One region of the Weizmannia sp. FSL W8-0676 genome, then DNA from elsewhere that is predicted to be linked to it. Evidence: riboswitches for the same ligand, from Rfam matches in the RefSeq annotation. Region 1 holds a riboswitch; the other holds the start of a gene.
What was found. Region 1 has a riboswitch for cobalamin ahead of NST20_RS14125 (terpene cyclase). Riboswitches for the same ligand answer to the same signal wherever they lie in the genome.
Positions count from the first base shown of each region.

Region 2: it holds a riboswitch for cobalamin, as region 1 does, so the genes downstream of both, NST20_RS01290 (ribonucleoside-diphosphate reductase subunit alpha) here and NST20_RS14125 (terpene cyclase) in region 1, are expected to answer to the same signal.

Region 1 is NZ_CP151954.1:2,874,866-2,879,048, reverse strand. Features, by position in the region: gene NST20_RS14135 (ECF transporter S component) at 1-38, opposite strand, end outside; gene NST20_RS14130 (DUF4430 domain-containing protein) at 51-806, opposite strand; gene NST20_RS14125 (terpene cyclase) at 813-2,246, opposite strand; adenosylcobalamin (AdoCbl) riboswitch at 2,282-2,429, opposite strand; gene htpG (molecular chaperone HtpG) at 2,595-4,183, shown strand, end outside.
Region 2 is NZ_CP151954.1:247,926-252,108, forward strand. Features, by position in the region: gene NST20_RS01285 (IS256 family transposase) at 1-838, opposite strand, end outside; cobalamin riboswitch at 1,792-1,988, shown strand; gene NST20_RS01290 (ribonucleoside-diphosphate reductase subunit alpha) at 2,114-4,183, shown strand, end outside.

The DNA of each region.
Region 1 (4,183 bases):
TTCGCTGACTTCCTTTTTTCAAGCGGCTGATTCCCCATTTTATGCATCTCCTATTTATAATAGAACCAGACAACCTGATCGCCGGTTTTTAGTTTATACGACCCTGCGGAAACGTTTGGCTCTTTTCCGTTTACTTTATATTTCCAGCCGCTCATGCCGCCTTGATCCCCTTCATACTGGCCATTAATGCCCTTTACATAGACGGTTGCACCGGACCCGGAATAATCGAGGCTTACGCCTTCAGAAGCGGCGGCTTTTTTTAAAGCGGAAAATGCAGTGTCTCCGCTTTTATAACTGTATTTGCCGCTGAAAACCGGCCCTTTGTAGCCCTTTACGGTTAAAGAAACCGTTTCGGCTTTTGCTTTAGATGGCGCTGCGGTGTTGCCGGAAGCGTGGCTGCTGCCGGACCCGGACGAAGAAGCCCCGGTTGTCGTTTTCGTTGATGTGCTGGATGTGACCGCCGTTTTGGTATTTGTGGCAGGTGCTTTATCCGTCTTGCTGTCTGCAGAAGCCTTTTCTTCAGCATTTTTGGAGTGGGCAGCTGAATCCGCCGCATTGCTTTCGGATCCGCCCGTATTGCTTTTTTCATCCGTTTTGTTGCTGCCGGCGGCGTCCGTTTTCTTTCCGGTTGTACTGTCTTTTGCTGCCGTATCCTTTTCCTTCGCTGAAGTGTTTGCAACTTGTGTTGTTTCAGAATAAGTTTTAACGGTTTTCGATTCAAAATGGAAACCGTCGATAAAAAACCAGGTGCCGAATGCAATCAATAAAACGGCAATACTATCAATAATGATACTTTTATATTTCATTCCTGCTCATACCCCCAGAAATTTTTTACGGATGATTAGCAGGATGACGCCTGCACCCGCAGAAAGGGAACCGACCCAGCCGTGCACAGGAGAAACACCCGTTGTTTTGGTAATGACGACTTTTTTCGGCTCTTGCTGCGCATCTTCTGCAGGGGGTGCCTGGGCAGCTGCAGTTGCAGGTTTGTCCTCTTTTTTTGCATTTGAAGCTGTTTTTGTTTTTGCCGGCGTTTGTTTTTTGGCTGCGGCCGGTTTTTCCACCGTATTGGTTTTTGTAGTGGTGTTGTTATGCGTAATCGTATGGTCTTTCGTATTCGTAATGGTGTTCGTTTTGGTTACGACTTCTTTCGTATGCTTTTCAACCACTTTTGTAGCGGCTGCAGCCGGGCTGTGGCCGCTGCTGCTGTCCGCCCCGTTACCATTTGAAGAAGTGTCGTTGCCAGAATCCTTGTCCCCGGCATCCGAATCAGTTGCGCCCGTACTGCCGGCATGGGATCTGCTAATATTCCTGAAGTTATACAGGGTATCTCCTTTTAGAAAAAGGTCATAGGCGACAAGGGCTTGGAAAACCTGTTCTGTTGAAAAGCTGTCTGAAGATTCGCTTGTCGTTTTCCATTTGTATCCGCCGTTTTTGGAATCTTTATATGTGCTGAGTGCAGAAATAGGATTCGTGCCCTTTTTAACAAAATCACGGGTTGTCGGGTCAACGCCGACAGAGACAAGACCGATGATGGCCTGGGCGGTTGTGCACGAATTAATGCCGTAGTTGTCAAAGCTGGCGTTTTCTTTTTCTGCTGCCTTCAAGTATTTAATGCCGTCACGGATTGCCGTGTTCACATCTTTATCATGTTTATCCTGATAAGTGCCAAGTGCGGTCAGTACCATGCCGGTTGAGTCAACATCCGAATTTTTGGCGGAAGAACTCCAGCTCCAACCGCCGTCCGGAAGTTCCGCATCAACCAGTTTTGCTGCAATTTTAGCAGGAGTATTCGGTGCATCACTCGGAATCTCATAGTCATCCGTATTCAAAGCGATTAAATCATAGGCATATCCGGTTACCGAGCTTTCTGCCGCCGTATCGTATACGCGTTTGATCAAATTCTGCTTTTGAAAGTTTTCCGGATCCTCTCCAATCGCTTTTAGAGCGATGATGGTCTTAACGAGTTCCGTACCGGTTACCTTTTTGGCATTCACCCGGTCTGTTAAAACTTTCCGGTACTGCTTTATCTCATTGGCTGTTAGCAAATTCTCCTTTGCCAGTGCGGCTACTGCAAAATCAGAGTTTAAAGCGGAAGATTTAAAATATGATGCTGTATTCTTTATGTCTTTGCTGACAGATACTGCTGCAAAGCTTTCGGACGGGAAAGATAACACAAAAATAAGAACAATTCCCCAGAGAATCCCGAACCATTTTTTCCCCACCATTACCGCTCTCCTTTCCATAAAAAACCCCTGTACAAAAAGAGGTATACAAGGGCAAAAATTTTTCTCCTATACCTCGTAGGCTTCAAATAAACCGACAGCTTGGGAGAAAGATCTGACTTAGGAAAATTTTTTCCATCACAGTGGCGGGACCGTACAGGAATTTCACCTGTTTCCATCGCCCAAGCCCGTATTTAGATGTCAGTTACTAATTATAGAACAACCCCTGCCTGTTGGAAAGGACAATTTCTGCCACTGTTTCATTGACAAACAAGCGGTGCTGTGCTAAAAAATAAGATGTTAGCACTCTTGCGTTCGGAGTGCTAAAGGGGCATTGCCATCATTTATACATATAAAGGAGAGATCGAAGTGGCGGTAAAGGAATTTAAAGCAGAATCCAAACGGCTTCTCGACATGATGATCCACTCGATTTACACGCAAAAAGAAATTTTCTTGCGCGAGCTGATATCCAACGCCAGCGACGCAATCGATAAAATTTATTACAAAGCTTTGACAGATGAAAATTTAACATTTGATAAAGACAGCTACTACATTAAAATTACCCCGGACAAAGAAAACAGGACACTGACGGTTTCCGATACCGGGATCGGCATGACAGAGAAGGAACTGGAAGAAAATCTCGGCACCATTGCGCAAAGCGGTTCACTTGCGTTTAAAAATGACAATGAAATGAAAGACGGATATGACCTCATCGGCCAGTTCGGCGTCGGTTTCTACTCGGCATTCATGGTGGCAGATGAAATTACCGTCATTTCCAAGGCTGCAGGGAGCGATCAGGCTTATAAATGGCAGTCGAAAGGCGCGGAAGGCTATTCAATTGAACCGTGCGAAAAAGACGGCAACGGCACGGATATTATATTGAAGCTGAAAGAAAACACAGAGGATGAAGACTACGATCAGTACCTGGAAGAGTACCGGCTGCGGGCCATCGTGAAAAAATATTCTGATTTTATCCGCTACCCGATTAAAATGGAAGTAACGGAAAGGCGCCTGAAAGAAGGCAGCGAAGATGAGTACGAAGAGGTCAAAGAAGAACAAACGCTCAACAGCATGGTCCCGATCTGGCGCAAAAACAAAAACGAACTGACAGACGAAGATTATGAGCAATTTTATATGGAAAAGCATTACGGCTTTGACAAACCGGTTAAGCATATCCACATCAAAGTCGACGGCACTGTGCGTTACAATGCGATTCTTTACATTCCGGAAAAAATTCCGTTCGATTATTATACGCCGGAATATGAAAAAGGGTTGGAACTGTATGCGAATGGCGTCCTGATTATGGAAAAATGCCCGGATCTTTTACCGGATTACTTCAGCTTTGTCAAAGGGATGGTCGATTCCGAAGATTTGTCTCTGAACATTTCGCGGGAAATGCTCCAGCACGACCGTCAGCTGAAGCTGATTGCGAAAAATATCAAAAGCAAAATCAAACGCGAACTGGCAAACCTTTTGAAAGAGAATCGCGAGCAGTACGAAGCGTTTTTCAAATCATTCGGCCGCCAGCTGAAATTCGGTGTGTACAATGAATTTGGCGCGCACAAAGAAGATTTGCAGGATCTCCTGATGTTTTATTCTTCAAAAGAGAAAAAGCTTGTTACGCTTGATGAATACGTAAGTCGCATGCCGGAAGACCAAAAATACATTTATTACGCAACCGGCGAGTCGATCGACCGGATTGAAAAATTGCCGCAGACGGAACTTGTGCTTGATAAAGGATACGAAATCCTTTATTTTACGGAAGATATTGATGAATTTGCGATTAAGATGCTCATGAATTATAAGGAAAAAGAATTCAGGTCCGTGTCAAGCGGCGACCTCGGCTTTGAAACGGAAGACACAAAAGAAACCGATGCCGAGGAAAAAGAAAACAAAGATCTCTTTGCATTTATGAAAGAGGCACTGGACGGAAAAGTGAAAGATGTCCGCGCCTCGCA
Region 2 (4,183 bases), 690 kb from region 1:
GCTTAATCATCACCCGGATTTCTGCAGTATCTTTTTTGGGCAGTTTTTCAATGATATTGCGTTTAAAATGAACATTGCACCTTTGCCAAGCAGTGCCAATGAATTCCCGTTGTATTGCTTTCTGAAGGCCCATGTGAGCATCGGAAATAACGAGTTTTGGTGATTGGAGTCCACGTGATTTAAGTTGTTTAAAAAATGAACTCCAACTCTCCAAACTTTCTGCATGGTCAACGCTTAAACCCAGTATTTCACGTGTATTCTTCTCTGTAATGGCAGTCGCAATATAAACAGCCTTTGATACGACCTTATGGTGCTCCCGTACTTTTATATACATGGCGTCCACAAACACATAAGGGTAGTAGGTTGTATTCAACGGTCTCTCGGCCCAAGCATTCACAATGGGATCCAGTTTTTGCGTAAGGGAAGAGACAAACGACTTGGATACATTCTTACCGCAAAGCTGTTCTACGACATTTGTGACCTTACGGGTAGAGACGCCATTGATGACCATCTCCAACATAGAAAGGACGAAAGCTTGGTCACATCTGGCATACTTTTCAAATAAGGTAGTTGAGAATTCGCCATTACGTGTCCGGGGAACTTTTAATGTAACATTGCCGATGCTCATCAACAGCTCGCGTTCATAGTAACCGTTCCGGTAATCCCGGCGTTCAACAGCGCGTTCATAAGGGCTCGTTTTTAAATAGTCATCCCTTTCCTTTTCCATAAACTCGTTTAACACGAGGACAACCGCTGATTTAATTACCGCGTCAAGATCGGAAGTCATGATGGCTTCTTTTAAAACATCCAAATTTAGGTTAAACTGTAAGTGAGTCATTTTATCTCCTCTTTTCATTGTTTATTGTTGTTGAAAACAGTGTTGCCAAGAGTTGATAAAATGACTCCTTCTTTTTACACAATTATACGGACTTAATCCATAGCCGGGCTCTATGTGAAGGAAGGGCCTCATTTTTGCGTGCTTTCTTAACGTAGGCGGGTTCTACGTGAAGGAAGGCCTTCGTTATTGCGTGCTTTCTTAACGTAGCCGGGCTCTATGTGAAGGAAGGCCTTCGTTATTGCGTGCTTTCTTAACGTAGCCGGGCTCTATGTGAAGAAAGGTCCTCGTTTCTGCATGCTTTCTTAACGTAGCCGCCCTCTATGTGAAGGAAGACCTCCGTTTTTTCAAGCTTCCTTAACATAGACGCGTCCTATGTGAAGGAAGATCTTCGTTATTCCGCGCTTCCTTAACGTAGATGGGCTCTATGTAAAGGAAGCCCGTGAATTTTCCGCGCTTTCTTAACGTAGCCGGGCTCTATGTGAAGAAAGGTCCTCGTTTCTGCATGCTTTCTTAACGTAGCCGCCCTCTATGTGAGGGAAGACCTCCGCTTTTTCAAGCTTCCTTGACATAAACGCGTCCTATGTGAAGCCAGCAGCCCACATTTTCACCAGTGCTTTACGAAGAGCGCCCCTATGAGAAGAAAACGCTTAAAATTTTTGCCATTGTGCTTCTGGTTTTTTGCAATGCCATGTGTGGAGGGGAAATTTAATGGGTAAAGTCAAACCGATGTATTGTACCTGCCACCTTAATCGTCTAAAATGGATAACGGACTGTGAAAATATCGGGGGGCCATCTATTCTATGGCTCAGAAAAAAGGCGAAGAAGGCTGGCCCGTATCCGGCATCTTTTTACGGACAAACTTGGCACATATTCAACGAAACTGAGGATTGATATCTTTTGTCGAATATGGTAGGATAACAACATATAGAAATTCTTAAACAAAAAAATACTAAATATAGTATGCGAGTATTGGTGGCTTTGAAATGCCTGAAAAGGGAATCCGGTGGGAAACCGGAGCTGCCCCCGCAACTGTCAGTGTGGACGAAAGAGCGAACCACTGTACCGGCTGCTTTTTTTGGCGGCGGTATGGGAAGGGCTTCATTAGAATGAAACACAAGCCAGGAGACCTGCCAATACTTGAAGTTTCTATTCTTCGGGGTGCGGGAACGGGAAACGGCGGAACAGATGATCACGGATGCTGTTTTTCTGCCGTTTTTGCCGTTCATCCCCCTGAAATGAACGGCTTTTTTGCGTTCAAAAAAGGGAGGGGAAAACGTGATATCTATTCAACTGGAATCAAAAGAAATGATTTTGCAGCTCATTGATCAAATGTCCGCAGGCCTGGAGATTGAAACCGGCGCTTATAAGGAAAAGATTTTAAAATTATGGGACCCGGACGCCACTTTGGCGGAAAAAACAGATCTGCTTATTAAACATGCCCTTGAAAATATCGATGAAGCAGGTGCGGCATGGACATTCTTTGCAGCAAGAATTTACTTACATAAGCTTTATGCCGAAGCCGCCAAAAACCGGCATTATGATCCAGCCCTCAAGTACGGGCCTTTCTATGATTTGCTCAGGCAGCTGGCAGAAAAGGGCATTTATTCTCCAAAACTGCTTGACAAATATACAAAGCAGGAAATCGAAACGCTCGGCCGCATAATCGACCCGGAGAAGGATTTGCTTTTTACGTATCCCGGCCTCTATACGCTCGTAACCCGTTATCTGGCAAGTGATTTTGAAAAGCATGTCTATGAACTGCCGCAAGAGCGCTGGATGGTGATTGCGATGTACCTGATGCAGGATGAACAGCAGGAAACCCGGATGGAACATGTGAAGGAAGCGTACTGGGCGCTCAGCAATCTGTACATGACGGTCGCAACCCCGACGCTCGCGAATGCGGGCAAAACGCATGGCCAGCTCTCGAGTTGTTTCATTGATACAGTGGCGGACAGCCTGCAATCAATCTATGACAGTAACACCGACATCGCCCAGCTTTCGAAAAACGGCGGTGGGATCGGCGTGTATATGGGAAAAATCCGTGGACGGGGAAGCGCCATTAAAGGTTTCCCGGGCATGTCGAGCGGTGTGGTGCCGTGGATCAAACAACTGAACAACACGGCAGTGAGCGTTGACCAGCTTGGGACAAGAAAAGGCGCCATTACCGTCTACCTCGATGTGTGGCACCGCGACATTGAAGATTTTCTCGATTTGAAGTTAAATAACGGCGATGACCGGCTCCGTGCCCGCGATATTTATACGGGCGTGTGCATCCCGGATTATTTTATGGAACAGGTGGAAAAGCGCGGGGACTGGTATGTTTTTGATCCGCATGAAGTAAAAGAAGTCATGGGGTTTGCCCTTGAAGATTTTTACGATGAAGAGAAGGGAAAAGGGAGCTGGCGTGAAAAATATGAGGCGTGCATCCATGCCGATCTCCGTTCGAAAAGGAAAGTACCGGCAATCGAGATTATGAAGCGCATCATGAGATCGCAACTTGAAACCGGAGCGCCGTTTATGTTTTACCGCGATGAAGTGAACCGGCAAAACCCGAACAGCCACAAAGGGATCATTTACTGCTCCAATTTATGCACGGAAATTGCCCAGAACCAGTCCCCGACTGAGCTGATTGAAGAATGGATCGAAGAAGAAAATGTGATCGTAAAGAAATACCGTTCCGGGGATTATGTCGTTTGTAACTTGAGTTCTATCAATCTTGGGAAAGCTGTCCCGGACGGGGTGCTCGAACGGCTTATCCGCATCCAGGTCCGCATGCTCGATCATGTGATTGATGTCAATACGTTGCCCATTAAACAAGTGCAAATTACGAACAAGAAGTACCGTGCGGTCGGGCTTGGCACATTTGGTTGGCATCATTTGCTGGCACTTGAGGGAATTGAATGGGAAACAGAAGCGGCCGTCGAATATGCGGATAAACTGTATGAAAATATTGCCTACTATGCGATTAAAAGCAGCATGGAATTAGCCAGGGAAAAAGGCAGCTATCCGGCATTTCCAGGCAGCAAGTGGAGCACCGGCGCTTATTTTACCGGCAAAGGCTACACAAGTGAACGCTGGTTGGCGCTTGCTGAAGAAGTGAAAAAATACGGCTTGCGGAACGGATATTTAATGGCGGTTGCACCGAATGCGACCACTTCGATTATTGCCGGCTCGACAGCAAGCATTGACCCGGTTTTCCAGCCTTATTATATGGAAGAAAAAAAGGATTACAGATTTCCGGTTACAGCGCCTGATTTAGACCACCGGACGTACAACATTTACCGCCGTTCGGCTTATAAACTTGACCAAAGATGGTCCGTCCGGCAGAATGCGGCAAGGCAAAAA